3 regions of the Pantoea allii genome follow, and region 2 is predicted to be linked to each of the others. Evidence: predicted binding sites of a transcription regulator. Region 2 holds the regulator's gene; each other region holds the start of a gene.
The links. Region 2 encodes CRP, which controls carbon source genes, mostly activating them, when cyclic AMP is high. Its sites were predicted from a motif close to ATGTGANNNNNNTCACAT; they were not measured.
Positions count from the first base shown of each region.

Region 1: a site for CRP is predicted at 7,973-7,990, ahead of rhaB (rhamnulokinase). Genes of this name have one in related genera too.
Region 3: a site for CRP is predicted at 7,046-7,063, ahead of QNH99_RS21245 (PTS mannitol transporter subunit IICBA). Genes of this name have one in related genera too.

Region 1 is NZ_CP125958.1:2,780,375-2,791,051, forward strand. It holds partial or broken gene QNH99_RS13085 (MFS transporter) at 1-1,322, shown strand, start outside; gene QNH99_RS13090 (GNAT family N-acetyltransferase) at 1,738-2,289, shown strand; gene QNH99_RS13095 (alpha,alpha-trehalose-phosphate synthase (UDP-forming)) at 2,408-3,832, shown strand; gene rhaM (L-rhamnose mutarotase) at 3,950-4,264, opposite strand; gene rhaD (rhamnulose-1-phosphate aldolase) at 4,254-5,096, opposite strand; gene QNH99_RS13110 (L-rhamnose isomerase) at 5,107-6,363, opposite strand; gene rhaB (rhamnulokinase) at 6,347-7,828, opposite strand; gene rhaS (HTH-type transcriptional activator RhaS) at 8,118-8,939, shown strand; gene rhaR (HTH-type transcriptional activator RhaR) at 8,954-9,817, shown strand; gene rhaT (L-rhamnose/proton symporter RhaT) at 9,847-10,677, opposite strand, start outside.
Region 2 is NZ_CP125958.1:440,218-450,894, reverse strand. It holds gene tauC (taurine ABC transporter permease TauC) at 1-150, opposite strand, end outside; gene tauB (taurine ABC transporter ATP-binding subunit) at 147-914, opposite strand; gene tauA (taurine ABC transporter substrate-binding protein) at 925-1,902, opposite strand; gene QNH99_RS02050 (LacI family DNA-binding transcriptional regulator) at 2,138-3,118, shown strand; gene QNH99_RS02045 (LysE family translocator) at 3,121-3,723, opposite strand; gene QNH99_RS02040 (hydrolase) at 3,778-4,794, shown strand; gene QNH99_RS02035 (YheU family protein) at 4,799-5,017, shown strand; gene QNH99_RS02030 (phosphoribulokinase) at 5,079-5,948, shown strand; gene QNH99_RS02025 (OsmC family protein) at 5,978-6,382, opposite strand; gene crp (cAMP-activated global transcriptional regulator CRP) at 6,688-7,320, shown strand; gene QNH99_RS02015 (YccS/YhfK family putative transporter) at 7,379-9,454, shown strand; gene QNH99_RS02010 (bifunctional acetylornithine/succinyldiaminopimelate transaminase) at 9,456-10,676, opposite strand.
Region 3 is NZ_CP125958.1:4,537,205-4,547,881, forward strand. It holds gene QNH99_RS21210 (MarR family winged helix-turn-helix transcriptional regulator) at 1-427, opposite strand, end outside; gene QNH99_RS21215 (HD domain-containing protein) at 488-1,081, shown strand; gene tnaC (tryptophanase leader peptide) at 1,456-1,533, shown strand; gene tnaA (tryptophanase) at 1,801-3,216, shown strand; gene tnaB (low affinity tryptophan permease TnaB) at 3,331-4,578, shown strand; gene QNH99_RS21235 (HTH-type transcriptional regulator) at 4,701-4,994, opposite strand; gene QNH99_RS21240 (DUF3053 domain-containing protein) at 6,052-6,768, shown strand; gene QNH99_RS21245 (PTS mannitol transporter subunit IICBA) at 7,206-9,140, shown strand; gene mtlD (mannitol-1-phosphate 5-dehydrogenase) at 9,235-10,383, shown strand; gene QNH99_RS21255 (MltR family transcriptional regulator) at 10,391-10,677, shown strand, end outside.

The DNA.
Region 1 (10,677 bases), 2.2 Mb from region 2:
TCGGCAATACATGGGCGGGGCGTAAATTTGGCCGCCGCCGCTTCTTTTTATTAATGTCGTCACCGTTGATGCTGCTGTATGGCGCACTGTGGGTGACGGACATGAGCTACTGGTATTATCTCGGTACGTACCTCACTATTGAATTACTCTCTGCAATGGTGCTGGTCCCGTGGGAAACCCTGTCATCTGAGATGACCAACCGCTTCAGCGAGCGTACGCGTCTGTCCGGCGTGCGCCTGATGTTCTCTTCGCTCGGGAGTTTTCTGGCTGTCTCCGTGCCGGGGCTGATCATGACCTACACTGGCAAAGATAACGCCATCACTTACACGCTGACGGGGATCATTTTTTCGGTCATTTATTGTGTTGCCGTCTTTATTACCTGGCTAACAACCTAGGAAGCGAAAGATATACAGACCGGGCAACCTGATGAGGTCCACCCGGCCAGGAAAGGTCATTTCCTGGCGCATTTTAAATATTTGTTTGTGGACCTGATTTCATCATTCAAAATCCGGGCCTTTCGCCAGCATCTGATGATTTATATCTGCTCATTTACCGCGATGGATGTCTTCCTGGCCGTTTTTACCTACTTCGTGATTTACGGTCTGAAACAGGACGCCTCACTCGCTTCTCTGTTACTGAGCAACATGATGTTTATGTCTATCCCGGGTACGTTTGTATTTATGATGCTGTTAGGCCGGTTAAATATGACGCCCTCAACCGCACTGAGAATTTCTTATCTCAGTATTCTGGTGATCTTATTCTTTCTGTTTGCCGTTTATCTCTGGCACTGGCAGGTACCGGCCCTTCTGTTCAGCGCAATATTTCTTTTTATGGGCATCGCCCGTGCCGGGTTGTTCTACATTCCCTGGAACATCTACAGTTTTATTCCTGATATTGATGAGATGGTCACCTGCAAGCGTCGGGAGGGAATCTTTGCTGGCGTAATGGTGTTAACCCGTAAAAGCTCCGTCGCCATTGCCATCTTTATGATTGGGGTCGTCCTGCAGGAAAGCGGTTTTACGAAAGGAAATGGCGCCCAACCCGAGAGTGCGATTAATGCCATTGTGGTATTGATGGTGTTTGTGTCTGGCACACTACTGACCATCAGTTTCTGGCTGACCTATAAGTTCAAGCTGACCCAGAGCAGTCACAGGTTGCTGATCAAAGAAGTCGCACGTCGTAAGCTTGGCGGCGCACCTAAAGACTGCGATGCAGAAACGCGCAAAGTGATCAAATCGCTGACCGGGTATGAATATGACGAAGTCTGGGGCGTCACACCGGCGAAAAAAACCAATGATACCGCCGTGAATTCACCCCTGTAGGCGGAGGGTGACGGATGAAGTTCAATCCGCCTGCCAGTGGGTTACGCATCCGTTAACCGTTAAAGCGGCGATCGGAATAGTGCGACGCCAGTAAAGACAAAGTTGAAATTCAGTAAGCCATCCAGGGGTTAACAATCTGGCTTAAGAGCGAACAATTGATCTCTGTCTTCTGGCCGTAGGCTTAAGCTGTGCCCGGCATTAAGAAAATAACGCCTGTTCTGCGGGCGCGGATCTTTCGATAACTCACCCCAGCCCAGCCTTAACGTCGGATAACGGGCTCGGCGCGCCCACCTCGTCGCTTTTCCTTTGCACCCTTTTTACACCGCATCAGATTTTTTTTACGCCACTTTTACACGCCGGGCGCTTAAATCTACAGCACCGGGCGCAGATGCGTCCATGTACAAGGAAGCCGTTGATGAAATGCGTGAATGCGTCCTCTTTCCTGCCGGTTTGTGGTGATGCCGTGGTGGCGGATCTTGCCGAGCAGCAGCGCCTTCGCCTGATGTCTCCCCGTAAATGGTTCAGAGAGACGATGGAGGTTAATACCGATCCGGCCATGCTCAACCCGCGGCTGATTGCCCAGTGGCTGGGTGCGGCGATCCCTGATGCGCGCTTTCTGACGCTGGCCCTGAACAGCAGTCTCTGTTTTGGGCTTTATCGCCATGCTCGCCAGATTGGCTTTGCGCGCGTGGTCACCGATATGGCCGAAACCTGGATAATACAGGACCTGTTTATCTCGCCGGAATATCGCTATGTCGGGCTGGGCTCCTGGCTGCTGCACTGTTGTCTGACGCATCCCGGTGCCAGTGGCTGCCAGCGCATTATTGCCCTGAGTGACAGCGCCCCGGCTTTTCTGGAACGTAACGGGTTTATTTGTCATGACGCGCTGCCGGGCATTTATCTCAGGACGGTTTCACCTGATGGCCTGGGTGATTCGGTGCGTGCTGATCGCACCCAACACCATTAAGCGAACAGGACGCCTTGCCATGTGCGGCCTGCTGCAGTTTCTCATCCGACCTCCACACGACGACTGTTGGACATCGGGCACGGCGACTGATGCCCTGCCCGCCCATAAGGAAAACACCATGTCAGGTTTTATCCTGGTATCACACAATCATTCACAACGTTCCACCCTGTCCGCCATTTATGAAGGTCTTCTTTCCCGCAACGGCGGACTCTGGATCAGCTGGGATGGCGAGACGGCGGTTCTGCCTCTTGATGCGCCGAGGCCGCTGAGTGCTCAGCAGAAAGGCGCTTATGCAACCCTGACCTTTCCTCTGTCAAAGGACGAGGTGAATGAAGGTTATCACCAGTATGTTCATAAAGGGATGTGGCCGGTTTTCCACCAGCGCCCGGACCTGGCCCGCTTCTCTGCTGACGGCTATCGGGAATATAAAAAAATTAACGAAGCCTATGCACAGGTCATCAGTGAAAACGCCATGCCCGACGACGCCATCTGGATACAGGATTACCACCTGTTAGGCTGCGCCCACTACCTTCGAGAGGCCGGACTGACCAACCCGGTGGGCTTTTTCCTGCATCAACCTTTTCCCTCGGGCAAGATGTTTGAGGCGATTCCCGACTGGCGCTGGCTCACAGAATCGCTGCTGTGCTGTGACCTGATTGGCTTTCAGACCGTTCAGGACATGAACAACTTTATCGTCTGGCTGGAGAGCGAATGTCGTACCGAGCGCCTGAGCGCTGACAGCATTCGCGTGCAGGGACGGATTGTGAAGCTCGGCGTCTTTCCTGTCGGGATTGATCTTGATGATGTGCGCTGTCTGCGTGACAGCAACAGCTGTGCCTTTATGGAAATGCAGTGCCGTGAAAGCTTAGCGGAAAACACCGTACTGAGCGGCGGCCATCTTGATGAAAGCGCCGGACTGCCTTACCGCATCAGCGCGATAGAAGTGCTGCTGCGCAAACATGCGGTTTATCAAAAAAATATTACCCTGCTACAGCTGGCACCGCACGCTGCGGGCTACGCGGACCGGGCACCGGGCATCGCGCACACGTTAGAAACCCTTTGCGGCGAATTTAACGGCGTACACGGCATGATGAACTGGTATCCCGTTAACTGTCTGACTCATGCCTACAGCCGTGAGGAACAGGCGGGCATTTATCGCGCCTCACGCGTAGCGCTGGTCACGCCGCTGATGTCGGGAATGAGTTTAATGGCAAAAATGTATGTGGCGTTGCAGGACCCGGATAACCCAGGCGTGCTGATTCTGTCGCAGTTTGCTGGCGCGGCAGAGCAAATGGACGGTGCGCTCATCGTCAATCCTTACGATCCGGATGCTATGGCCGATGCCATTCACAGCGCCCTGCAGATGCCATTGCGTGAACGGCGACATCTGCATGCGCGCCTGATGAAGGGCTTGCATCTGCATGACAGCCATCACTGGGCACAGGCGTTTTTGTCGATGCTGAACGGCATGCCGGTGATCCCCGGCCCGGTCATGTCAGCCGTGCCCAACTTGCGCCTGGGCAGCAGCCGGGTTCGCTACTGAGGTTGTCGCCCTCCGCAGCGCCATTATGCAGGGTTGCGGCGGTGATGCCAGATCACCACCGCCGCAACCCTGCGCAGGACAGGGCCTTTTCATCCGGCCCTGTCGCCCGATAACGGCCTAAGGCAGATAGAACATGGGCTGTAACGGTTCGCTGACCGGGCTGTTATCCGCATTCGTCACCATCACATCGTGCATGGATGCCCACCAGCGCTGGCACACCGCCGTCTGCGCCACCGCCTGCCAGCGCGCCTCTGATTCGATCTCCACGCTGGCAAAAAGCAGGTGGCGCGTCGTATCCAGCCAGATGGCATAGTGATGCGCACCGTGCGCTTTAAGCGTCTGTTCCAGCTCAGGCCAGATAGGCGAATGACGGCGCAGATACTCCTCGTGGCAGTCCGGATGCACCTGCATCACAAACGCCTTACGCAACATCACTGCGCACCGCCTGAAGCGCCGCCGGCCAGGGCTTGACATTAAAGCGTTCACCCAGCGCGATTAACTGCGCCGTCGTGATGCTCTGACGTATGCCGCCCATCGACAGGGCTTTCACGACCACCTCAGACGACTTCTCGGCGGTATCGATCAGGCCGAAGGTGTCATCCAGCGTCGGCCCTGCGCCAAAGATCCCGTGGAACGGCCACATGACCAGGCTGTGGGTGGCCATTTCGTCAGCGGTCGCCTGACCGATGTCATCCGTGCCGGGCACCATCCAGGGCAGAACCCCGACGCCATCCGGAAACACCACCAGGCATTCGGTACTGCCTTCCCACAGCAGGCGAGTGAAGCGCGCGGCGTCGAGGTTGACGACATAGCTCAGCGCCATAAAGTTTGTGGCATGGCAGTGCATAATCACCCTGTCGGCCCCTTGCGTAACGCGTTTGCGTACAGCGTGCGACTGGAAATGGGACGCCAGTTCCGATGTCGGCATGCCACCGTTACTCAGCCCCCAATGGATGCGATACGACAAGCCTTTGTCATCCACCTGCAGCAGAACCAGGCTGTCCGCGGCATCAAGCTGAACGTTGCGAAAGAACTTGCCCGAGCCCGTGACCAGAAACCAGTCGTTGGCCAGGTCCGGGACAGGCTGACTTAACTCTACACAGCGCGGCTGCACGTAAAAATCGGCAGCAAAAGGTGCTACCTCTTCCGGTAACAGGCGCAGGCTGACATTGCCGCCATTACGCTCATCCCAGCCTTTCAGCCACATATCACTGGTGACTTTCACCATCCCCTGCACAAACCCAGCGTTCAAAATAGTTTGCATAGCCTTTTCCTTAGCGTTGACGCAATGTGTGGTGTTCATAGTGACGAACCTCGCTCAGCCAGCTGGCATCAGCCGGCACATCATGGCGCAGGCACCAGGCTTCCCAGACTGCCTGCCACGGCAGAGATTTTTGCTCTTCCAGCAGTGCCAGACGCGCGGTGTAATCCCCTTCACGTTCCAGCGCTCTGAGCTGATCGCTCGGTTCCAGCAGGGCACGCAGCAAGGCTTTTTTGGTATTGCGTGTGCCAATCACCCAGGCGGCAATGCGGTTGATTGAGGCGTCAAAAAAGTCGAGACCGATATGCACTTTATCGAACAGCTTCTGGCGTGCGATTTCATGGGCAATGGCCTGGGTTTCATCATCCAACAGGACCACATGATCGCTGTCCCAGCGCACCGGACGGCTGACGTGCAGCAGCAGCCGCGGAACAAACAGCATCGCTGTCGAGATTTTGTCGGAGATCACTTCGGTGGGATGAAAATGGCCCGCATCCAGTGTCAGCGCAATCTGGCGACTGGCGGCGAAGCCCAGGCAGAATTCGTTGGAGCCAACCGTATAACTCTCTGCGCCGATGCCAAACAGCTTGCTTTCAACCGCATCGATATGGTGTTGCGGGTTGTATTTTTCGCTGATAATCGCATCCAGTGAGCTGACCAGACGCTGGCGCGGTGCCGCACGATCGACCGTGAGATCTTTCATCCCATCCGGTACCCAAATATTCATGACGGAAGGCGTGCCAAGCTGCTCACCAAAGTAAGCCGAAATGCGGCGGCTGGCTTTGCAGTGATCGATCCAGAACTGACGGATGCCCGCATCGGCGTGCGCCAGCGTGAAACCCTCCGCGCTGTGCGCATGGGAAAAACAGGTCGGGTTAAAATCCAGCCCGAGGTTGTTTTGCTTTGCCCATTCGACCCAGTGACGGAAATGCTGCGGTTCAATTGCATCGCGCTCAACCGGCTGATCACTTTCCAGGTAGATAGCATGCAGATTGACTCTTTTCGGGCCGGGAATTAACGACATGGCTTTATCCAGATCGGCACGCAGCTCAACCGCATTGCGCGCCCGACCGGGATAATTGCCGGTTGCCTGGATACCGCCCGTCAGTTGGCCGTTGGGATTTTCAAATCCACGCACGTCGTCGCCTTGCCAGCAGTGCATGGAGACCGGGATCTCATCCAGTTGCGTCATTACTTGGTCGACATCGATGCCAATAGCTGCGTAACGGTGTTTAGCCAGCTCAAAAGCCTGTTCAATCAGCTTTGTCATAAGCACATTCCTTAGCGGGTTGGCACAGCGCGGCGAAGCGAGCCTGATGGGCTGCAAAGGCGCTGTGATTCTGCGGAGTAAAAGTTTCTAACGGGAAATTACGGCTGATACAGCGGCGGAGTTCAGCGACGTCGCGCAGTTCTCCCAGTGCAATCAGCTGGCAGCCGACATTGCCGAGCGTGGAGGCCTCAACCGGCCCCGCCAGCACCGGCAACTGGCAGGCATCGGCACACAGTTGGTTCAGCAACGGGTTCTGGCTGCCGCCGCCGACAACATGCAACTGGCGCAATGGCGCGCCGCGCAACTGGCTGAGCTCCCCCATCGTCTGGCGGTAGAGCAGCGCCAGGCTGTCAAAAATCGTGCGGGCCAGTGCGGCGTCGGCATGCGGAACCGGCATTGCCTGTTCTGCACAGGCATGTTGAATGGCCTGCACCATATTTTCAGGATTGATGAATCGGGCATCGTTGGGATTGATCAACGCCTGGCAGGCTGGTTGACGGGCGGCGGCGTCAATCAACGCGCACAAATCGTGGATGCCGCGTTCCGAGCAGACGCGCTGCAGCAGCCATAATCCCATAATGTTTTTCAGTACCCGGTAGCCTTCCGCGCCGCCTTCATTGGTGACGTTCGCATTCATCGCCGCGTCACTCACACAGGGTTGCAGGCTTTCAATCCCCATCAGCGACCAGGTACCCGAACTGAGGTAGGCGGTGTTGTCCGCCAGGAGCGGCGTCGCCAGAACGGCGCTGGCCGTATCGTGGGTGGCCACGGCGATGACCGGAATCGGTTTGCCGCTCGCGCTGATAAAGTGACCGACCCTGTTGCCCGGAGGCTGGGGTTTACCGAACCACGCGGGATCGACGCCCGCCCAGGCCAGCAGGTCAGTATCCCACTCACCGCTGTGGATGTTCAGCAACTGCGTCGTGGTGGCATTGGTGTATTCCCAGTTCATCACGCCCGTCAGGCGATAATGCAGATAGTCCGGGATCATCAGCGCATGTTTGACCCGCGCCTGCCAGTCCGGCTGTTGCAGATGCAGAGCACGCAGCTGATATAAGGTATTAAAAGGCAGGAACTGAATACCGGTACGTTGATAAATGGCCTGCTGCCCCAGGTCCTCGATGGCCTGTTTCATCAGGCCTTCGGTGCGCGGGTCCCGGTAGCTCACCGCCTCACCGACGCGTGCTCCTCCGGCATCCAGTAACACCAGATCCACGCCCCAGGTATCAATGCCGATGCTATCGGGCACAATGCCCTCTTCATCCAGTTGCGCCAGTCCAGCCCGGATCTCGTGCTCCAGCCTGTCCAGATCCCAGCAGTCATAGCCGGCCTGGCAAACGCGTTGATTGGTAAAGCGGCGCACTTCGCGCAGCCTGATCTGCTGGCTGGCGGCCGTCCACTGTGCAAGCATCACGCGTCCGCTCGATGCGCCTAAATCAATCGCCACACTATTACGCATGCTCATCGCCTGTTCTTCCTGAAATGACATGGCGACAGGATACGCAGCGCACCCTGCTGTGACCTTAGCGGCACTGCCAGCCGGTTAGCGGCACTGGCAGGGTGACAAAGGTGTTCGTGAGGAAGCTCACAGAACTCCCTAACGGCAGAGTTGTGAGCTTTCCCGCATTTTTATCAATCACTTAAGCGATCTTGAAAATTTCACGCATTTCCTGCGCTGCGCGGTTCAAAATTCAAGGTAAGCTGCACATCGCCTGCGTAGACTCGGTTGCAGTTTTGTTAAACGAGGGCGAATCATGACTGTTCTGCATAGTGCTGATTTCTTTCCGGCTGGCGATTACGCCATTGCCATTGAGCCGCGTGTGCCCCAGCAGGCGTTTCCTGAACATCATCATGATTTTCACGAAATTGTGCTGGTCGAACAGGGTTCAGGCATTCATGTGTTCAATGGTCAGGCGCAGACATTAAGCGCCGGTTGCGTCTGCTTTGTGCGCGATCATGATCGTCATCTGTATGAGAAAACCGACAACCTGTGCCTGACGAACGTGCTGTATCGCAGTCCGGTGGCGTTTCGTTTTCTGTCGGGCTTACAGGCGTTGCTGCCCCTGGAGGATGAGCATGGGTGCGCATCTCACTGGCGGATTAATCAAAAAGCGATGGCGCAGGCCCTGCTCCTGGTGGAACAGATGACGCCGCAGGCGGTATGGTCGCTGGAGCGTCAGGCGCATCAGGAAAGGCAGTTTTTACAGTTACTCGTACTGCTGCGTGAAGCGGCGCACAACCCCAACGCGCAGGATCAGGAAGCCAGGCTGCACCGGTTGCTAGACTGGTTGAATGATCACTACAGTGAGGAGATTAGCTGGGAAGCACTGGCCGAGCGCTTCTCGCTGTCACTGCGTACACTGCATCGCCAGATGAAGCAGCAAACCGGCAGTACGCCACAGCGATATCTTAACCGGCTGCGTTTATTGCAGGCTCGCCACCTGCTGCGTCACAGCGATATGCGCATAACGGACATCGCCTATCAGTGTGGATTCGGTGACAGTAACCATTTTTCTACCCTGTTCAGACGGGAATTTGGCTGCGCGCCCCGAACGGAGCGCCAGCCTATGTGGTAAGCGGAGCATTAACTATGTCACTGATCCTGTCACGTAAGGACTACTTCCCGGCCAGCAACTTGCCCATTGCTGTGGCTGAACGTATGCCACAGCCCTCCTTTCCGCCGCACCAGCATACTTTCAGCGAGATCGTTATCGTCTGGCGCGGTAACGGCCTGCATATCCTTAACGATCGCCCGTGGCTGATTACCTGCGGCGATGTTTTTTATATTTGCGACAGCGACTGCCATAGCTATGACAGCGTGCACGATCTGGCCCTTGATAACATTCTGTATTGCCGGGACCGTTTTCATCTTGCGCTTGACTGGGGCCAGCTGTTACCGCCCCAACAAGAAACCATGCCCAGTGGCTGGCGGCTCACGACTCGTGGTATGACGCTGGCACGGGGCGTCATTAGCCAGCTGGAGCGCGAGAGCCGCAAAAGTGATGCGCTCTCCGTGCAACTGTCCGAGGCGCTCTTTTTGCAGCTGGCGCTGATTTTACGTCGCCATGGTTATGCTCCCGAACGTGCCGGCTCCCTGCCTGAAGGCGAGCAACTGGATCGGCTGATGTCGGCACTGTTAGTGGACATCAGTCGCCCCTTGAATCTGGCAGACTTTTGCGAGCAGCATCAGCTGAGTGAACGCTCGCTTAAGCAGCTGTTCCGCCAGCAAACCGGCATGACGATTGGCCACTATTTACGTCAGTTACAGCTGTGTCAGGCCAAACATTTATTGCGCACCCAGTCCGGTTTAATCAGCGAGATTGCGGCGCAGTGTGGGTTTGACGACAGTAACTATTTTTCTGTGGTATTTACGCGAGAAACCGGCCTGACACCCAGTGCCTGGCGGCAGCGCTTTCTGCCACAACGCCTGCGCACCGATAATGAAAAAGCCTGACGTCAGCGTCAGGCCTGATTTCTTTTGTTTCAGGAAGCCATGCCAAGCCCGACGATGTTAGCCGCGATAATGATAACCACACAGCCAATCGACAACACCCGAACCGGACGGCGTCCCACGTTCTTCCACTCTTTCAGCACCAGCCCTACCACGCCGCCACACAGCACATACAGACTCATGTGCAGCATCCAGCTGACAAAGTCATACTGCGGCGGGATTTTGGCGTGTCCCCAGGCATAGAAGAAAAACTGCAAATACCACATGGTTCCACCCAGAATGGCGAAGGCGATATTGGCGAACACTAGCGGTTTCGCGATGGAAAAGTCCTGCCGCACTGACAGCTCTGGCTTCAGCGCCAGGCGCATAAAACAGTACGCCAGGTTAATCACCGCCCCGCCGCCCATGATGACCACATAGCTGGGTAACGCCACGTAAAGAGGATTAATGCCCAGGCTGGCGGCCGCCTCATGCATGGGTTTCGCCGCATCCATTGCGAACGACATCCCGGCTGAAAAAATGCCGCAGATGACGGCCAGCACCAGGCCTTTCTTCAGGTTGAACTCTTCCGCGTTAATCCCTAGCGCCCGCTCTTTCAGTAACCCCGCACGCGTGACGATGGCCACGCCCACCAACGCCACCAGCACGCCGAGCAGCGTGATGCGGCCGCCGGGCGAGTTGAACAGCTCGACGAACCGGCCCTGCAGCAGCGGCGTCATCAAGGTGCCGACAACAAGCGTAATCCCAATCGCGATCCCGATGCCCATCGACATGCCCAGATAGCGCATGGTGAGCCCGTAGTTAATATTGCCCACGCCCCACATGGCACCGAACAGAAACACCGGCAGCAACTGCGAGGCGCT
Region 2 (10,677 bases):
TGGTGCAATCAGCCCCAGCGCGGTCACACTCCACCAGATGAACAGCAGCAGGAGCAGGCTTAGCGCGCTCAACGTAAACGGGGTGGAAAAAGGCCAGCGCAGGCGACGCTGGCGCACGCTTGTCGGCTCGTCATTGAGCAGCGCACTCATACAAATGCCTCCCGTTGTTCAAATACCCGACTCAGTACATATTCCCGCTGAGCAATAAAATCAGGATCGGATTTGATGCTGCGGCAGGGTTCGCCCTCCACAAAACGCTGACCGAAATTAAGCGTCAGTTTTTCCTGTACCCGGCCCGGCGCCGGAGAGAGCAGTACCAGCTCGCTGGCCAAAAAGATGGCTTCTTCAATGTCATGGGTGATAAGCAGAATCTGCTTACCGCTGTTACGCCACAGCGTTAATAGCAGCGTTTGCATTTGCTCGCGGGTGAACGCGTCAAGCGCGCCGAAAGGCTCATCCAGCAGCAATAACTGTGGATCGGCCGCCAGCGCCCGGGCGATACCAACGCGCTGACGCTGACCACCGGATAGCTGCCAGATCTGCCGTTTTTCCGCGCCTTCCAGCCCAACGCTTTTGATAAAGCGCCGTGCAATCACCTCACGCGGCTGGCGCGCCATGCCGGCGAGCTGTAAACCGAAAGCCACATTATCCAGTACGTTACGCCATGGCAGCAGGCCTTCACTCTGAAACACCACGCCACGCTCTGCGCCCGGCCCGAGAACAGGCTTTTCGTCCAGGGAAATCGCGCCGGATTCGACCGGTAAAAACCCGGCAATCAGGTTAAGTAAGGTGGTTTTGCCGCAGCCTGACGGCCCCAGAACCACCATCAGCGCTTTTTTATCAAGCTGCAGCGTGATGTCCTGTAACACAGGCTGACCGGCATAACTCGCGTTCAGGTGAGCGATACGTAACATGCTGTTCTCCTCAGGGTTTAACCAGGGGCGCAACAAAACGGCTGGTCACATAACTGCTGTAATCATTGCCCGCCTGCGGCACTTTGCCCTGCGCTTTCAAAAACTGCGCCGTATCCACAATGGCTTGATTAACAGGCTGTTCCAACTGCGTAACCTGTTGCGCGGCGGTGAGGTAGGTATTGCCCTTAACCAGCGCCGGAACCTGCTGTTCTGGCACGCCGCTTAAACGCGCGAGTTTGCGCAGATTGTCGGGCTGTTTAAGCCACTGCTCAGGATTGTCGAGATAGGCTTTCTGCGCCTCAAGGGCACTGCGGGCAAAGGCGGTAACGATATCAGGATGCTGCTGAGCGAAGTCTTTGCGCACGACCCAGACATCCAGCGTGGGCGATCCCCAGCGGCCAACCTGTGAAGAGTCCGTTAAGACGTGGCCGTCCTTTTCCAGCGCATTCACTGCGGGCGCCCAAACGTACGCACCGTCAATGTCGCCGCGTTGCCAGGCTGCCACAATGGCGGGCGGTTGTAGATTCACCAGTTGAACCTGGGAAGGCTTGATGCCCCAGTGTTTTAAGGCGGAGAGCAAGCTGTAGTGCGTGGTGGAAATGAACGGGACGGCGATGCGTTTACCTATCAGGTCCTGAGGACTGGCGAGGTTTTTTTTGACCACCAGCGCCTCTGAATTCCCCAACTGTGAAGCCAGTAAGAAAGCTTCGACAGGCAGCTGTTGCGTCGCCGCCACGGCTAACGGACTGGACCCAATATTGCCGATCTGGACATCACCCGAGGCCAGTGCCCGCAGTACGCCCGCGCCGCTGTCGAATTTGCGCCACGCAACCGTCGCACCGCTCTCTTTGGCAAAGGTGTTATCTGCCTGCGCCACTTTGGCCGGTTCCGCCGAGGTTTGGTAAGCCACCGTCACGTTGACCGCGCAGGCCTGGAAGGCCAGCAGTGACAGCACAGAAGCCAGAATCGTTAATCGCCCTTTCAACATGATTTTTTCCCATCACTTTTATGATGTGGGGAGTGTTGCTGGCGAGATTAATTTCACAAAGGAATTAAAAGTTATCCCTAATAGAAAGAAATTCTTAGATCATCATCTGCAATAGATTGCCGTTATATGCAAATTAAAATTCAGACAAAAAGCCATAAATTTGTCAGGCGCTCACATGCAGGTTGTGCTATTGATATGCGCTATTATTTACTCCCTGGTGAGGCCTGCGAGTTCGATGTCGATCGACAAAGTTGCCCTGTTAGCTGGCGTGTCTAAGGCCACGGTATCCCGCGTGCTTAACGCTCACCCAGGTGTGAAGGCGGATACGCGTCAGAAAGTGCTGGATGCCATTTCCACAAGCGGCTATCAACCCAACCTGTTAGCCCGTCAACTGCGTACCTCGCAAAGCCATATGTTGCTGGTACTGATTTCAGATATCACCAATCCCTTTTGCGCCCGGGTGGTGCAAGGCATTGAAGCGGAAGCAGAAATGCACGGTTACCACATCCTGCTGTGTAATTCTGCCTCACAGTTTAAACGTGAGGCCGCTTACCTGACGCTGTTAACAGGCAAAGTGGTTGATGGCGTCATTACGATGGACGCGGCGGCCGGCCTGCAAAGCCTTATTGATATCATCGGCGATTCGCCCTGGATTCAGTGCTGTGAGTTTGATCCACAGATTGCGGCCTCCTCGGTCTCCATTGATCATCTTGAAGCCGCCCGTGACACCATACATTACCTTGCCGCCAGGGGCCGCAAGCGCATCGCGCTGGTGAATGGCGACCTGCGTTATCTGTATTCCCAGTATCGTGAGCAGGGCTATCGCCAGGCCATCGAACAGTCGGATTTGGGCTGGGCAGAGGTGGTGTATACCGAAGGCATTTCCTGTGAGGAAGGCAGCCGGGCGTTACAGGAGATGTTACGCCTGCCAGAACGACCGGACGCCGTCTTTGCCGTTTCCGATGTGCTGGCAGTTGGCGTGGTCCATGCGGCGCTGGAAGCTGGCTTGCGCGTACCGGACGATCTCGCCGTGGTCGGTTTTGACGGTATCCCGTTTACCAGTAGCCTGAATCCGCCGTTGACCACCATAGAGCAACCGATGTATCAGTTGGGTGCCCGCAGCGTACAGTTGCTCCTGAAGAAAATTCGCCAGCCGCACGCGCCGGTTGTCAGGGAAGTGTTACCCTGGAAACGCCTGGAGCGTGCGTCCAGTTAGGATCAGTGCCAGATCAGCAGTACGCACGCCGCCGTTAACAGTCCCATGCTGAGGTTAAATATTTTCCACGCGCGCGGACTGCGTAAAATGCGGCCGATCATGGCGCCAAAGCCCATCCAGATAATGCCCGCCACCAGATTGACCATAAACATCCCCCCGCTGATTAACAGTACAGAGTGATGATAACCGGCACCGGCCAGGCTAAAGCTCGCTATCGCCCCCAGGGCCATTAACCAGGCTTTGGGATTGATCAGCTGCAACAATCCTCCCTGCCAGAAAGGCATGGGCGCGACCGGCACCGCATCGGTCTCGAGCTTTTCATAGGCCGCGGTGGCGATTTTCCATGCCAGCCACAACAAATAGAGGCTACCGGCCACTTTCAGAATCAGGTGCAATGAGGGATAGAGCAGAATCAATCCCCCTACGCCAAACGCCACCATGAGGAGCATCAGCTGCATACCAATCATGATGCCAACCATCAACGGAATGGTGCGAATGAAACCAAAGTTGGCACCTGAGGCGGTGAGTAACATATTATTAGGTCCGGGTGTAATCGCCGCGACCCAGAGAAACCCTAACAGTGATAAAAAAAGACTGAGTTCCATTTAACCGGGTTCTCCCTCCATTATGTAAAAACTTATCGAAGCTAACAGTGTGATATGGAACAGACAAGCCTTTACAACATGAAATTTTCGGGCCCGGATGGCGCGGCGTTTATCCCTGTGCGCGGCCTGGCGAATCCTCATCTACAAACCCTGCTGCCGCGCCTCATCCGCCGCACGATAAGAGTCACGCCTCACTGGCAACGGCTTGATTTACCCGATGGTGATTTTGTCGACCTGGCCTGGAGTGAAGATCCGCAGTTTGCACAGCATAAACCGCGCGTGGTGTTGTTTCATGGTCTGGAAGGCAGTTTCCACAGTCCCTATATCCACGGCCTGATGCAGGTCTGCAAACAACGTGGCTGGCTGGCCGTAGTGATGCACTTTCGCGGCTGCAGCGGCGAGCCGAATCGTCTGAACCGGATTTATCACTCAGGAGAAACCGAGGATGCACGCTTTTTTCTGAACTGGCTGACGACGCGCTGGGGCCGCGTTCCGACCGCCGCGGTGGGGTTTTCGCTGGGCGGGAACATGCTGGGTTGCCTGCTGGGGCAACAGGGCAATGATGCCGTCATTGATGCCGGCGTTATTGTTTCTGCGCCGCTGTTGCTTGAGCCCTGCAGCGCCCGACTGGAACGTGGATTTTCCCAGGTTTATCAGCGTTACCTGCTGAGCCAGCTTAAAAAGAATGCTCAGCGCAAACTGCACGCATGGCCTGACACTCTACCGATTGATCTTAAACAGCTCAGCGCGCTGCGCCGCCTGCGAGACTTTGACGACGCGATCACCGCCCGCGCACATGGCTTTGCCGATGCCACGGATTATTATCGCCGCGCCAGCGCCATGCCGCTGCTTCGCTCGGTGGCAAAACCGTTGCTGATCATCCATGCGAAAGACGACCCGTTTATGAGTGATGAGGTGATCCCGCAGAATGACCAATTATCTGCCACTATTACCTATCAGCTGACGCGCCATGGCGGTCATGTTGGCTTTGTTGGTGGCACCTTGCGCCAGCCTCAGTTGTGGCTGGAACAGCGCGTGCCACAGTGGATTTCCCCTTATCTGGATAGCTAACCCTGTGATGATTCCCTGGCAACAGGTTTCCCCCGAAACCCTCGAAAATTTAATTGAAGCCTTTGTCCTGCGCGAAGGCACCGACTACGGTGAACAGGAGCTCAGCCTGACGGAAAAAGTCGCCGATGTGCGACGTCAGCTGCAGCAGGGTGAGGTGGTACTGGTCTGGTCTGAGCTTCACGAATCGGTAAACATCATGCGCAAAAGCGAGTTTCGCGGCTGATGCACAGAATGAAAAATCGTGCTAACAATGCTCATCGCCCGACTTCACAGGGAGTTTTACTATGTCTGCACGCCATCCGATCATTGCGGTAACGGGTTCCAGTGGCGCGGGAACCACCACCACCAGCCTGGCATTCCGTAAAATTTTTCAGCAACTCAATTTGCACGCTGCCGAGCTGGAAGGTGACAGCTTTCACCGTTTTACCCGGCCAGAAATGGATATGGCGATTCGTAAAGCACGCGATCTGGGTCGCCACATCAGCTATTTTGGCCCGGAAGCGAATGACTTTGGCCTGCTGGAACAAACCTTTATTGAATACGGTGAGCACGGCAAAGGCCAGTCACGGAAATACCTGCACACCTACGACGAAGCCGTGCCCTGGAATCAGGTGCCGGGCACCTTTACGCCGTGGCAGCCGCTGCCCCCGGATACGGACGTGCTTTTTTATGAAGGACTGCACGGCGGGGTGATGACGGCTCAGCATAACGTCGCTGAAAAGGTGGATTTACTGGTCGGCGTGGTGCCGATTGTCAACCTGGAGTGGATTCAGAAGCTGGTCCGCGATACCGGTGAACGCGGCCATTCCCGTGAGGCCGTCATGGATTCGGTTGTGCGCTCAATGGAAGATTACATCAACTTCATAACGCCACAATTCTCACGCACCCATATCAACTTTCAGCGCGTCCCTACCGTGGATACCTCCAACCCGTTTGCGGCCCGCACCATTCCTTCGCTGGATGAGAGTTTTGTCGTCATTCACTTTCAGTGTCTGGAAGATATTGATTTCCCTTATCTGCTGGCCATGCTGCAGGGATCGTTCATTTCCAATATCAATACGCTGGTGGTACCGGGCGGAAAAATGGGGCTGGCGATGGAGTTGATTATGGCGCCGTTGGTGAAACGGCTCATGGAAGGCAAACGCATTGAATAAAATCAGAGGCCGCGCGGGCCTCTGAGAGATCACAGCTCGATAACCTCGTAGCTGTGGGTGATCGCGACCCCTTTGCCTAACATAATGGCAACCGAGCAATATTTTTCCGCCGACAGGTCGACCGCACGCGCCACGGCTTTATCTGAAAGTGCTTTTCCACTCACGATAAAATGCAGGTTGATACGGGTAAAGATGCGAGGGGCTTCTTCCCGACGCTCTGATTCGAGTTTTACTTCGCAATCAGCCACATCGTTGCGGCCTTTTTGCAAAATTGAAACCACATCGATTGCGCTGCAACCACCGGCCGCCATCAGCACCATTTCCATAGGACTGGGCGCTTTATCACCGGAATTACCATCCATTAAGACCTGATGGCCGGATGATGATTCGCCGAGGAATGTTAACCCTTCAACCCATTTGACTCTTGCCTGCATAATTTCGCCCCCAGAATACCCTGTTTTTGCGCCAGAGTACGCTTTTGCCTGGTAAACAGCAATCCAGAGAAATCAGCCTCATTGCTGAAGCGAGACAACACAAGACAGTCGGCGAAAGCTGTGCTACAAACAGTGCTGAAAATATTTTTTCGTCATCCGAAGATGAAGCCGGGAAGAATTATGCGCTCTGCGCCGAATGCAGCCCGAATAATTTCCTGAATGGAAACACGCTTAACGCTTTCATCGCCTGGCAGGGAAACAGAGCCCTGTATTTTGGGCACGATTACAATAGAGGATAATAGCGAATGGTTCTCGGCAAACCGCAAACAGACCCTACACTTGAATGGTTCCTGTCCCATTGCCATATTCACAAGTATCCATCCAAAAGTACGCTGATTCATCAAGGTGAAAAAGCCGAAACGCTTTACTACATCGTGAAAGGTTCCGTCGCGGTACTGATTAAGGATGAAGAAGGCAAGGAGATGATTCTTTCTTACCTGAATCAAGGCGATTTTATTGGTGAGCTTGGCCTGTTTGAAGAAGGTCAGGAACGCAGCGCCTGGGTACGTGCGAAAACGGCGTGCGAAGTAGCAGAAATTTCCTACAAGAAATTCCGTCAGCTCATCCAGGTTAACCCGGATATTCTGATGCGTCTTTCTTCACAGATGGCGCGCCGTCTTCAGGTGACGTCAGAAAAAGTGGGAAATCTCGCGTTCCTGGATGTCACCGGACGCATTGCACAGACGTTGCTTAACCTGGCTAAACAGCCTGACGCCATGACGCATCCTGACGGCATGCAAATTAAAATTACTCGTCAGGAAATTGGCCAAATCGTTGGTTGTTCACGTGAAACCGTGGGCCGTATCTTGAAGATGCTGGAAGATCAGAATCTGATCTCCGCACACGGCAAAACCATCGTTGTTTACGGCACCCGCTAAGCCTTATTATTCACGGCGTGATGGCAACATTATGCCGTGAATATCTTGTGTTGAGCCCATGTGGCGAAGAATAATTTATCACCCCGAAGTTAACTATGCGCTGCGCCAGACTCTGGTGTTGTGCCTTCCGGTCGCGCTCGGCTGGCTGTTTGGCGATCTGCAAAAAGGGTTGCTGTTCTCATTAGTTCCCGCCTGCTGCAATATTGCTGGCCTGGATACACCGCACAAACGTTTCTTTAAGCGCCTGATTATTGGCGGCAGCCTGTTTGCCTTTGGCAGTTTGCTGATGCAGTGGCTACTGCTCAAAGACGTCCCTCTGCCGTTGATTCTGTTTGCGATGCCGTTACTCCTTGGCGTCACAGGTGAAATCAGCCCGCTGCACGCCCGACTGCTGCCCGGTACGCTGATTGCCGCGATTTTTACCATCAGCCTGATTGGCCGTATGCCCATTTACGTGCCTCCGCTGCTCTATATCGGCGGTACGCTCTGGTACGGATTATTCAACTGGTTTTGGTTCTGGCTGTGGAAAGAGCAGCCGATGCGCGAAAGCCTGAGTTTAATCTACCGTGAGCTGGCAAATTACTGTGACGCAAAGTACAGCTTGCTGACGCAGCTTACCGATCCTGAAAAAGCCCTGCCGCCCCTGCTGGTGCGTCAGCAAAAAGCGGTCGACCTGATTAACACCTGCTACCAACAGATGCATATGTTGTCCGCAAGCCGCGATCACAGCCATAAACGTCTGACCCGGGCATTTCAGGTGGCGCTGGATTTACAGGAACATATCTCCGTCAGCCTGCATCAGCCGGAAGAAGTCCAGAAGCTGGTGGAACAAAGCCATGCGGAAGCCGTTATCCGCTGGAATGCCAGGACGATTTCAGCCCGACTGCGCGAGCTGGCCGACGATATTCTGTATCACCAACTCTCCAGCCGTTTTGATATGGACAAACAGCTGGGTGCGCTGGAAAAAATCGCCCGCCAGCATCCGGACAATCCGGTGGGTAACTTCTGCCTCTATCATTTCAGCCGCATCGCCCGGGTACTTCGTACCCAAAAGCCGCTTTATCAACGTGACCTGATGGCCGATCGCCAGCGTCGTTTGCCGCTGCTGCCCGCGCTGCGAAGCTATCTGTCGTTGCGTTCTTCCGCGCTGCGCACCGCCGGTCGTTTTGCCGTCATGCTGATGCTGGGCAGCGCCCTGGCGGTGTTTTTCTCCATTCCAAAGCCCTACTGGATTTTGATGACAATCATGTTTGTCAGCCAGAGCAACTACAGTGCAACCCGGGTTCGTATCCAGCACCGGGCCCTGGGCACCTTTGCCGGGTTGGTCATTGCGGCAGCCTCGCTGCGCCTGGATGTGCCAGAGCCGCTGGTGTTGAGCATCATGCTGGCCATTACCTTTATCAGCTATCGCTTTACCCGACAGTTTTACGGCTGGTCGATGGTAGGATTTACGGTCACGGCCGTTTATACGCTGCAACTGCTCTCCCTTAACGGGGCACAGTTTTTATTGCCCCGCCTGCTGGATACGCTGATGGGTTGCCTGATCGCCTTTGGTGGCATGTTATGGCTGTGGCCGCAGTGGCAGAGCGCGCTGTTGCGTCAGAATGCGCATGATGCACTGGAGGCCTGTCAGGACGCACTGCGGATGTTACTCGGCCCGGAGCAGTCTCCAGATAAGCTGGCTTACCAGCGGATTAAGGTCAACCAGGCCCATAACGCGGTGTTTAATTCCCTGAATCAGGCGATGCAGGAGCCGGGATTTAACTCACGCTACCTGCAGGATATGCGCTTATGGGTCACGCACTGCCAGTTTATTGTTGAACACATCAATGCCATGACAATTCTGGCGCGCGAACACACCATGCTGCCACCCACGCTGGCCGAGCACTATCTGCAATGGTGCGAGATTGCACTGCAACGTTGCCAGCAACGACTGGAATATGATGGGGAAAGTTCGCAGACGGATCTGCTGCAGGGCGTTGAAGATATTAACGAGGGGCCCGTCACGGTGCTGGAGCAGCACGTCCGGCGCATTCTTGATCATCTGAAAGTGATGCACACGATCTCATCTTTGGCCTGGAACCAGCGGCCTCATCATGGCCGCTGGCTGATGCGCAGTCTGCGCCGGAAATAACTCAGGCCGACAGCACCTTCTCTACCGCGTTGGCAAAGCGCGTCATGCCCTCTTCTATATCGGCAGGCTCGATAATCAGCGATGGCGCAAAGCGCATCACATCAGTCCCGGCCACCAGCACCATCACGCCTTCTGCGGCTGACGCATTCAGGATATCGCGCGCCTTGCCCGCATGTTGCGGTTTCAGGGCTGCACCAATCAGTAGACCTTTACCCCGGATATCGCTGAACAGATCGTGACGCGCATCAATCGCCTTAAGGGCCTCCACAAACTGCTGACGACGGATTTCCACGCCATTCAACACCTCTGGTGTATTGATGATATCCAGCGCGGTTTCTGCAATCGCACAGGCCAGCGGGTTTCCGCCATAGGTGGTGCCATGAACGCCAGGTGCCATGGTTGAGGCCACCTCATTCGTGGTCAGCATCGCACTGACCGGAAAACCACCGCCCAGCGCCTTCGCCGAGGTCAGAATGTCTGGCGTCACGCCATAGTGCTCATAGGCAAACAATTTACCGCTACGTCCCATGCCGCTTTGTACTTCATCCAGTACCAGCAGCGCCTGGTGTTTGTCGCACAGTTCACGTAAGCCCTGCAGAAACGCTGGCGTGGCCGGCATCACACCGCCCTCGCCCTGAATCGGCTCCACCACAATCGCGCAGGTATGATCGTCAATGACGGCTTTTACCGCATCCAGGTCGTTGAAAGGCACGTGAACGATATCGGCGGGTTTCGGACCAAAACCATCGGAATACTTTGGCTGTCCACCCACCGTTACGGTGAACAGCGTCCGGCCGTGGAAGGCATTATGAAAGGCAATAATTTTACTTTTAAACGGGCTGTGGCGTTTGCAGGCATAATAACGAGCCAGCTTAAAGGCGGCTTCATTGGCTTCCGCACCGGAATTAGCAAAAAAGACGCGCTCCGCAAAGGTCGCGTTGATGAGTTTACTGGCCAGCCGCAGCGCAGGTTCATTGGTGAACACATTGCTGGTATGCCACAAGGTTTCACCCTGTTTCTTCAGGGTTTCAACCAGCGCCGGGTGACAATGGCCCAGTGCGGTGACGGCAATCCCGCCAGAGAAGTCGATATACTCTTTGCCCTGCTGATCCCAGACTCGGCTCCCTTTGCCTTTTACCGGTACAAACTGTGCAGGTGCATAAACAGGCAAAATAACCTGATCGAACGTCTCCCGCGTTACCGCCATATTTTCCGCTGCCATT
Region 3 (10,677 bases), 470 kb from region 2:
ACTGCAGTTTAAGCGCCGCCATCTCATCCTCACTGCAATCAGAGGCACACTGGATTTCATCGGGAATCCTCTCAGCCTGCTGACGCAAAAGACGTCCGGTATCCGTTAAGCTGACGACCACCTGACGCTCATCCTGACGGGAGCGCTGGCGATTCAGTAAGCCCGCATTTTCCAGACGTTTTAACAGCGGCGTTAATGTCGCTGAATCCAGAAAGAGGCGTTCACCAATCTCAGAAACGGTAAGTGAATCCTGTTGCCACAATACCAGCATCACCAGATATTGCGGATAGGTAATATCCATCTGCGTAAGTAACTTACGATACACTTTATGCATCGCCAGATTGGCGGAATACAGTGCAAAGCAAAGTTGCTGATCGAGCAACAGTGGCGCAGCTTTCACTTTTTTGTCATCTTTATTACTGTTCATGGACGCAATATAAATAGCGCACTAGTTAATTGCAAGCAATTTATGAAAACGAGGTAGTGCATGCAGGATTCTCTGGAAGAACAGGCGCGACGCTATGCCACGCAAGCCCATGCAGCAGCGGGCCAACGCCGTAAATACACCGACGAACCTTATATCGTCCATCCTGCAGCCGTTGTGGAACTGGTCAGAAGCATTACGGATAATCCCGTCTTGCTGGCTGCGGCCTGGCTACACGATACCGTGGAAGATACGACGACGACACTTAGCGATATCGAAAATCACTTCGGTAATGATGTCGCAATGCTGGTTGAAATGCTGACCAATACCGCACCGCAAAGTGCAGGGAATCGTACAGAACGCAAAATGGCCCATTTTCGCCATACTGCGCAGGCCAGCCCTGACGCACAAACCATCAAGCTGGCTGACATCATTGACAATACGCGCTCTATTGTTCGCTTCGATCCCCATTTTGCCCGCGTTTATCTGATTGAAAAAAAGGTGCAAATTGAATTGCTTAAGCAGGGCAACGCAGAACTCTGGCGCCAGGCTTCCGCCAACATTGAAAGTGGTATTGCTCAGCTGGCCGATGCGCCCTATAACGTGCCTGAAAAATGGTTTGTTAAACAAGCGGCCAAATACGGTGGATTAAGCTAACGCCATCCTCGCCATGCGCTGATTCATTGATGCCAACGGCGTACCTTAGCCTGGAAATGTGGAGCCGGTTATACGGCTTAAAGCGCGCCGGCGGGCGCGGTACGGCTTTCGCGCCTAAGGGCAAACCATGAGGCTTTCGCGCTGCCTCAGTATGTCTCTGTAAAACAGAAATGTTAAGAAGGATAGAATCCAAAAAAATGTAATTTATTGGCTGGAAAACTGTCAAAAAACAGTATTTTTAATATCATAAATAAATAATCGTCATGGCGAAAAGAGATTTTACTGTGATATCACTCACGATAATTTAAAGTAACCCTGGACATACCCAATAAATATAATAGGGTAGCGCTATGTTTAATGAGAGTTGAAATATTATGATCATCTTAAACAGCACCTGTGTAATTTCAAAATGGTTTAACATTGATAATATCATTGTCAACCACCTGCCTTAACGTCCCCTTGCTTTCTTCACCCTTCTGTTCCGGCTGATATGGCCGTGATTTATCGGGTGTATTTTCAATCATTCAGTCATTAAAAAAACTGCCTCGTCGATGACGTCCGTTTATTTGCCGATCAGGGCATTGAAAACGCAGCGTTGCACGTAATGCAGTCACAATCTTTTATCGGCTGAAATACAGTAATAACAGCATTCGACCTGGTTTTTATTAATTTGGTTAAAAAACCACGGCTTCGACATGTCTGCATCAAAGGACATCATTATGAATAATTTTAGACATTTACCTGAGCCATTTCGCATTCGGGTGATTGAGCCTGTCAAACGTACCACGCGTGAACACCGGGACACAGCAATTATCAAAGCCGGAATGAATCCATTTCTGCTGGACAGCGAAGACGTTTTTATCGATTTGCTCACCGATAGCGGCACCGGTGCCGTAACGCAAAATATGCAGGCTGCGATGATGCGGGGCGATGAATCCTATAGTGGCAGCCGCAGTTATTACGCCCTGGCTGAAGCAGTAAAAGCGATTTTTGGCTATGCCTATACGATTCCTACGCATCAGGGGCGCGGTGCAGAACAAATTTATATCCCGGTTTTAATAAAGAAACGCGAACAAGAAAAAGGCCTGGACCGAAACAAAATGGTGGCCTTTTCTAACTACTTTTTCGATACCACCCAAGGCCACAGCCAGATAAATGGTTGTACCGTAAGGAATGTTTATATCAAAGAAGCTTTCGATACGGCGGTTCGCCATGACTTCAAAGGCGACTTTGACCTTGAAAGTCTGGAAAAGGGTATACAGGACGTGGGGGCGAGTAATGTGCCCTACATTGTTGCCACGATTACCTGTAATTCCGCGGGTGGACAGCCTGTATCGCTGGCAAATTTAAAAGCCATGTACCAGATTGCACAAAAATATGACATTCCCGTTGTCATGGATTCAGCACGCTTTGCTGAAAACGCCTATTTTATCCAGCAACGGGAAAAACCCTATAAAAACTGGACAATTGAAGCGATCACCCGAGAAACCTATAAATATGCTGACATGCTGGCCATGTCGGCCAAAAAAGATGCCATGGTACCGATGGGCGGCTTACTCTCATTTAAAGACGACAGCTTCTTTGACGTGTACACCGATTGCAGAACGCTTTGCGTGGTTCAGGAAGGCTTCCCCACCTATGGTGGCTTAGAAGGTGGGGCGATGGAACGCCTGGCGGTTGGCCTGTATGACGGCATGAATCAGGACTGGCTGGCTTATCGCATCAGTCAGATTCAGTATCTGGTCGATGGTCTTGAATCAATTGGCGTGACCTGCCAACAAGCCGGTGGTCATGCCGCCTTTGTCGATGCTGGAAAATTATTGCCGCACATACCGGCGGATCACTTCCCCGCTCAGGCTCTTGCCTGCGAACTGTATAAAGTGGCCGGTATCAGGGCAGTAGAGATCGGATCGTTTTTACTCGGCCGTGATCCGAAAACCGGTGAACAGTTGCCCTGCCCGGCAGAACTGCTGCGTTTAACCATTCCCCGAGCCACCTACACACAAACGCATATGGACTTCATTATTGAAGCGTTTGAGCATGTGAAAGAGAATGCAGCGAACATAAAAGGCTTAGCGTTTACCTATGAGCCTAAAGTTTTGCGCCACTTCACCGCAAAACTTAAAGAGATCTAATAGTCATACCTGTACAGTGAGCAGCTGTCTGGCAACAGCTGCTCCGTCACTCTGCTGGTCAACCTGAAAAATTATAAAAATGATAAAAGTAAAAAAGCGTATTGAGAGGACACCATGGAAGACAATACAGATCAGAAACATTCCTCCTTCTGGGGCGTAATGGTTATAGCAGGAACGGTAATCGGGGGTGGGATGTTTGCACTCCCTGTCGATCTCGCAGGTGCCTGGTTCTTCTGGGGCGCATTTATCTTAATCATCGCCTGGTTTTCAATGCTTCATTCCGGTTTATTGTTACTGGAAGCTAACTTAAACTATCCCGTAGGTTCGAGTTTCAACACGTTAACCAAAGATCTATTGGGTAAAACGTGGAATATCATCAGCGGCATTACCGTTGCCTTTGTGCTGTATATACTGACATATGCTTATATCTCCGCTAACGGTGCAATTATCAGCGAAACGCTTTCGATGCATTCCAGTATCAATATAAAGTCAGAATTGATTGGTTTAGGAACAGCGGTTTTCGTTGCCTGTGTATTATGGATAAGTTCACTGGCCGCCAGCAGAATCACTTCGCTATTTTTAGGTATTAAAATTTTAGCCTTTGTGATTGTCTTTGGTTCACTATTTTTTAAAGTCGATATGTCCCTTCTGCGGGATGTGCGCGGCATCAGTGAAAACAACCGTTACTTCCCTTATATATTTATGGCAATACCTGTCTGCCTGGCTTCATTTGGTTTCCATGGAAATATTCCCAGCCTGATTATTTGTTATGGAAAGAAAAAAGATAAACTGGTTAAAAGTATTGTTTTGGGTTCATTGCTGGCGCTGCTTATTTACCTTTTCTGGCTGTATTGCACAATGGGAAATATCCCGCGTGAAAACTTTAAGGGGATTATTGCCTCGGGCGGAAATGTTGACGTGCTGGTGAAATCCTTTATGGGAACCCATCCCGGTAGCCTGATAGAATTCTTCCTGTTGGTTTTTTCTAACCTTGCGGTAGCAAGCTCTTTCTTTGGCGTGACCCTGGGGTTATTCGATTATCTGGCTGACCTGTTCAACATTGACAATTCCCATGCAGGACGCTTTAAAACGGTGCTGCTGACCTTTCTTCCTCCCAGCATCCTGTATGTGTTCTACCCTGACGGCTTTCTCTACGGCATCGGTGGTGCGGGATTATGCGCAACCATATGGGCAGTGATTGTCCCTGCGCTGCTGGCATTGAAAGCCAGAAAACGCTTTCCCGACAAAACGTTCACCGTCTGGGGCGGCAAGGTAATTCCTGTGTTTGTTATTTTATTTGGTGTCGTGGTTATTGTTTGCTGGTTTGGCAATGTTCTCAACGTTTTACCCAAGTTGAGCTGATTGTCCGACAGGCCTGAGCGTTATTTTGAAGGGAAGCGTTAGCGGGAAGAGGTGTTAAACAGCCGGTCACTCATGTGACCGGCTTCAACAATAGCCGGGATAACGCTTTAATACTTAATGACTTAATCGAGTAACTGACGCCCAAGGTAAGGATTGGCGTGAAGTAATTTCATCAATTTCCGTGCCGTTGCGGAAGGGCGCGTACGCTGTGCTTCCCAACTTTTAACCGAAGAAACGCTAACGCCCATGATCCTGGCAAACTCGTCAACCTGCATTCCTGCCATTTCGCGTAAACGCTGCGGCTCTGGCATCGCGGGTTGACGCTGAGCTTGCAGCGCCACAGGGCTGTTATCACGTGTCAAAACAATCTGCTCAAGGCTGCTGAGCAATTCAAACATTGGGTCTTTTAATTCCATAGAGAACTCCTTAAAAACTCACTATGAATCACGTGAAAGAAGGTACAAGAACCTGAAATCAGGCTCAGAAACCGGATTAAGCAAGCTGCATCCCTTAAGAGTTTGTTTTTATTGTAAGAAAACCCTTATGGGACACAGCCTGACCTGCATCGCTGTTAAACATGTCAAAACAATGCAACAAATGCCGGGAGACTAATTATGGATAGATACCTGACAATTTGCAGTGCAAATTAAACATTTTTTTTAACTTTACAATTCTGAAAAATGGTTACACAACCTAACCAGTTGAAGCCATTGATTTTGTTGCCACGCGGTACATGAAAAGTACAGATCGCTTTTTTGTCCTTGCTAACCTTTTCCGCCTCAACGCACACCGAAAACCGTGCCTGTCACTCATAATGATTGCAAAATATGCGCCAGGCTTTCATTTTTTATACAAAGAAATGCGGCAGTTCACTGCCAGCCATCTTCGATCCCGCCCACTGATACTGAGCAAACGCTTACCGGGCCTGATAGTGCGAGCAAGAGCCGCGCTGAATGGGTGATCAACACTATCTTCGGAGGGCAATGTGACGTTACGATTATAGCGGCTAAGATAATTTGTGCCGTTCATGCCAGACGCAAGCACATGGCACCGCCCGCACCACTTTAATGCAAGTGAACAATTTTAGGGCAACTCGTTAATGAAGATTTAACGGTAATGCACCACACCGCGCACGTGCTTCGCTTTAAAACTTAAGCTGGTGTTAATTATTCAGACCATGTATTTATGGCCCATTCCGGCTCAGTTTGCAGGTGCTCCACGTCAATGCTGGCGCGCCAGTCCATACAGCAGCCCGTCTTCGTCGCGGCGTAATGGCGCTGTTATCCTCATTCAGCTCCCGGCCTCGGGTAACTGAAGTCTCAAATGGCCTTATAAACCCGCTGCAAGCAAACTTTCTTGCAGGTAATGGCCTTACACAGCGCTTTCACATTGTGTGGCAGTTCACGTTTGTTCTATTCTTTAGGCCACTGCTTTTCCGGACATCAGCCAGCTTTACCGACAGGAGTTGACATCATGGCTTCAGGAATTTCCCGTATTCTGGCACGCGGCGGCATTTTGCTGACTGGCGTGCTTCTCGTATTGCAGCTCACCGCATGTGGTGACAAAGAGGGCGACCAGCGCAAAGCGTTTATCGATTTCCTGCAAAATACCGTTATGCGTAGCGGCGAGCATCTGCCCAGCCTGAGCGAAAACCAGAAACAAAGTTTTGGTCCTTTCGCAGGGGATTACGCCATTCTGTATGGCTTCTCGCAGCAGGCTAACAAAGCGGTAGATCAGGGCATGCGCCCGGTAGTGGATGAACTTTCAGCAATCCACGTGCCGCAAGACTATCTGAGCCGCCGCGACTCTCTTGCTCAGGCTAACAGCGCATTAACGGTAGCCACGCAGCAGCTGGAAAGCGCCAAAATGCAGGCAGATAAAAGCAAAGCCGCGCTTAAACAAACGGACGATCTGAAGAAAGTCTTCGACACCGCTTACGATAAAGTCGTCTCGCAGCCCGCCAGTCAGCTTATCCCGCTGTTACCCAAACTTCAGGCACTCAGCCAGGATGCGGTGCAAACCGGTGAGTTTTTACAGGCTCAGGGCACCCGAGTCAGTTTCAATAACGGTGGCGTTCAGTTCCCGACTCAGGAACAGGCAACACAATATAATGACCTGATGAACAGCTTATCTGCCAATGTGCAGGCGCTGACGCAGGCTAAAAATGCCGTTCAGGGGAATGTGCAATAAACATCGCTTCGGTAACCCCTGTTCTGCCTGGCTGATCTGAACATCATTTAATAAAGATCATTTATTTAAACGGCCCTGATCAAAGTGTGATCAGGGCCGTTTTTCATCAAATTACTTTGTGATCTATATCTCATTTATCAAACAAAGCCACGGGCTATAAATGTGATTAGCATCACTAAAATCCATTGTTAGCGGTGTAAATTTGTTCAGTCCAGGCCGGAAATAGCCTGTTTTTGTGATATGTATCACTAAACATCCCCCTACCACCCCACCATAAACGTGATTAAGATCACATCAAACTGCCTGTACTACGCAGCCCCATATTCGCGTGATAAAGTCCGCCTGCATACAGTAATACTGACGGTTTATCGCCGTAGTGGCTAAACAAAAACAAACGCGCGCTCCTGTTGCAGCGCGTCTCAACAAGGGGTGGGCTTATGTCCTCATCAGTAAAGGTCAAAGTACAAAGCTTTGGTCGCTTTTTGAGTAATATGGTGATGCCTAATATTGGCGCATTTATCGCCTGGGGTATTATCACCGCGCTGTTTATTCCAACAGGCTGGATTCCTAACGCAACGCTGGCGAAGCTGGTCGCCCCGATGATCACCTACCTGCTGCCATTACTGATCGGCTTTACCGGCGGACGTTTAGTCGGTGGCGATCGCGGTGGTGTCGTAGGCGCAATCACAACCATGGGCGTGATTGTCGGTGCCGATATGCCAATGTTCCTCGGCTCAATGATTGCGGGTCCGCTTGGCGGCTGGGCGATTAAATCCTTTGACCGTATGGTTGACGGTAAAATCAAAAGCGGCTTTGAAATGCTGGTGAACAACTTCTCTGCCGGTATCATCGGTATGTTGTTAGCCATCCTGGCATTTATGGCGATTGGTCCACTGGTTGAAGGCCTGTCACACATTCTTGCCACGGGCGTTAACCTGATGGTGCAGAACAACCTGCTGCCATTGACGTCGATCTTTGTTGAACCCGCAAAAATCCTGTTCCTCAACAATGCGATTAACCACGGCATTTTCTCGCCGCTGGGTATTCAGCAGGCGAGCGAAGCAGGCAAATCGATTTTCTTCCTGATCGAAGCAAACCCAGGTCCGGGTATGGGCGTACTGATGGCCTATATGTTCTTTGGTCGGGGCAGTGCTAAGCAGTCTGCTGGCGGTGCAGCGATTATCCACTTCCTTGGCGGTATCCACGAAATCTACTTCCCTTATGTGCTGATGGCACCGCGTCTGCTGCTGGCGGTGATCCTGGGCGGTATGACCGGCGTATTCACCTTGACCGTGCTGCACGGTGGCCTGGTCTCGCCTGCTTCACCCGGTTCAATTTTAGCGGTATTAGCGATGACGCCAAAAGGCGCTTACTTCGCCAATATTGCTGCCATCTTTGCTGCTTTTGCCGTGTCTTTTGTTATTTCTGCCATTTTGTTGAAAACGAGCAAAGTGAAAGAAGATGACGATATCGAAGCCGCGACGCAACGTATGCACGACATGAAAGCGCAGTCGAAAGGACAGAGTCTGGCAGGTGCCCCGGTTGCCAGTGATGCGATGAGCGTTGACCTGGACCATGTGCGCAAAATCATTGTTGCCTGCGATGCGGGCATGGGGTCGAGTGCAATGGGCGCAGGTGTGCTGCGTAAGAAAGTCCATGATGCCGGGCTGAGTAATATCTCGGTGACCAACAGCGCCATTAATGCGTTACCGGGCGATGTTGATTTGGTGATTACCCATCGCGATTTAACTGAGCGGGCTATCCGTCAGGCACCCCATGCTCAGCATATTTCCTTAAACAACTTCCTGGACAGTGCGCTCTACAGCACGCTGACAGAGCGCCTGGTCGCGGCTAATCGCAGTGAAGCCAACCGTGAAGCCGTACAGAAGACGCTGGGTGACAGCTACGATAACAGCCATGCCAACCTGTTTAAGCTCGGTCACAGCAACGTTTTCCTGGGACTAAGTGCCAGCAATAAAGAGCAGGCGATTCGCTTCGCCGGTGAGCAGTTGGTCAAAGGCGGCTACGTAGAACCTGAATACATTGATGCCATGCTGGAGCGCGAAAAGCTGACCCCGACTTATCTTGGCGAGTCGATTGCCGTGCCACACGGTACCGTTGAAGCGAAAGATCGTGTACTGAAAACGGGCGTGGTTTTCTGTCAGTATCCTGCCGGCGTACAGTTTGGCGAGGAACCTGATGAAGTGGCGCGTCTGGTGATTGGTATTGCTGCCCGCAATAACGAACATATTCAGGTGATCACCAGCCTGACGAACGCGCTGGATGATGATCAGGTCATTGAAAAACTGGCGCACACTGAGAGCGTACAGGATGTTCTGGATCTGTTATCAGGCAAGCCCGCTGTAGCATAATCCGGTTCGACATTTTCCCTGGGGCGGTTGTGCCCGTCCCACTTTTTTGGGGCGGACATGCCCGCCCCATCGTCATTTGATATGGGTCAATTTTATGAAAGCGTTACATTTCGGAGCAGGCAACATTGGTCGCGGTTTTATTGGCAAACTCCTGGCAGATGCCGGTATTGAACTGATTTTTGCAGATGTCAATCAGGCAGTGCTGGATGCCCTTAATGCACGTCATGAATATCCCGTCCACGTCGTGGGTGAACAGGCCAAAGTTGAAGTGGTTAAGGGCGTTAGCGCCGTTAACAGTACCAGCGACGAGATTATCGAACTGGTCGCTGACGTCGATCTCGTTACCACTGCCGTTGGTCCGCAAATCCTTGAGCGCATTGCTGCCAGCGTGGCAAAAGGTCTGGCCAAACGCAGTGATAACGGCAATGTTCGGCCGTTAAATATTATCGCCTGTGAAAACATGGTGCGCGGCACCAGTCAGTTAAAACAACATGTACTGCAAGCGCTGCCCTTTGAGTATCATGTCTGGCTTGAACAACATGTCGGCTTTGTGGATTCAGCGGTAGACCGTATCGTTCCGCCTTCTGAAGCAGGCAGCCAGGATCTGCTGGAAGTCACGGTCGAAACCTTCAGCGAATGGATTGTGGATAAAACCCAGTTTAAAGGCGAGCTGCCTACTATTCCGGGCATGGAACTGACAGATAACCTGATGGCATTTGTGGAACGTAAACTTTTCACACTGAATACCGGTCATGCTATTACGGCCTACCTGGGGCAGTTGGCGGGTCACCAGACTATTCGCGATGCGATCCTCGATGGTAAAATTCGTGCTGTCGTTCAGGGTGCGATGGAAGAAAGCGGCGCGGTGCTCATCAGGCGTTATGGTTTTGAAGCGGATAAACATGCTGCCTATATTCAAAAAATTCTTGGTCGCTTTGAAAATCCGTATCTGAAAGACGACGTTGAGCGCGTAGGCCGCCAGCCACTTCGCAAGCTGAGCGCGGGCGATCGCCTGATTAAACCGACCCTGGGCACGCTGGAATACGGTCTGCCACACGCGAACCTGGTGCAGGGGATTGCGGCTGCCATGCATTACCGCAGCGATCAGGATCCCCAGGCGCAGGAGCTGGCTACGCTACTGGCAGAAAAAGGCCCACAGGCGACCCTGGCGCAGGTTTCAGGACTCGATCCTGAGAGTGAAATTATCAAAGAGGCCGTGAGTGCCTGGCACGCCATGGCATAACAGGCCCATGTTAGCGACCCAGATCGGGGGCGATGAACGGGCCCTCGACAGCAGCACTACATTGACGCAGGCGATAATGGAAGAGAAGCAGGCTTTTGAAAACCGGGTGCTTGAACGCCTGAACGCTGGACGCTCGGTGAGAAGCTTTTTGTTCGCCGCCGTCGAGCTGTTAGCTGAAGCTGTCAATTTGTTGGTACTGCAAGTATTCCGCAAAGATGACTACGCGGTGAAATACGCCGTGGAGCCCCTGTTGCTGGGCGATGGCCCGTTAGGGGAACTCTCTGTCCGGCTCAA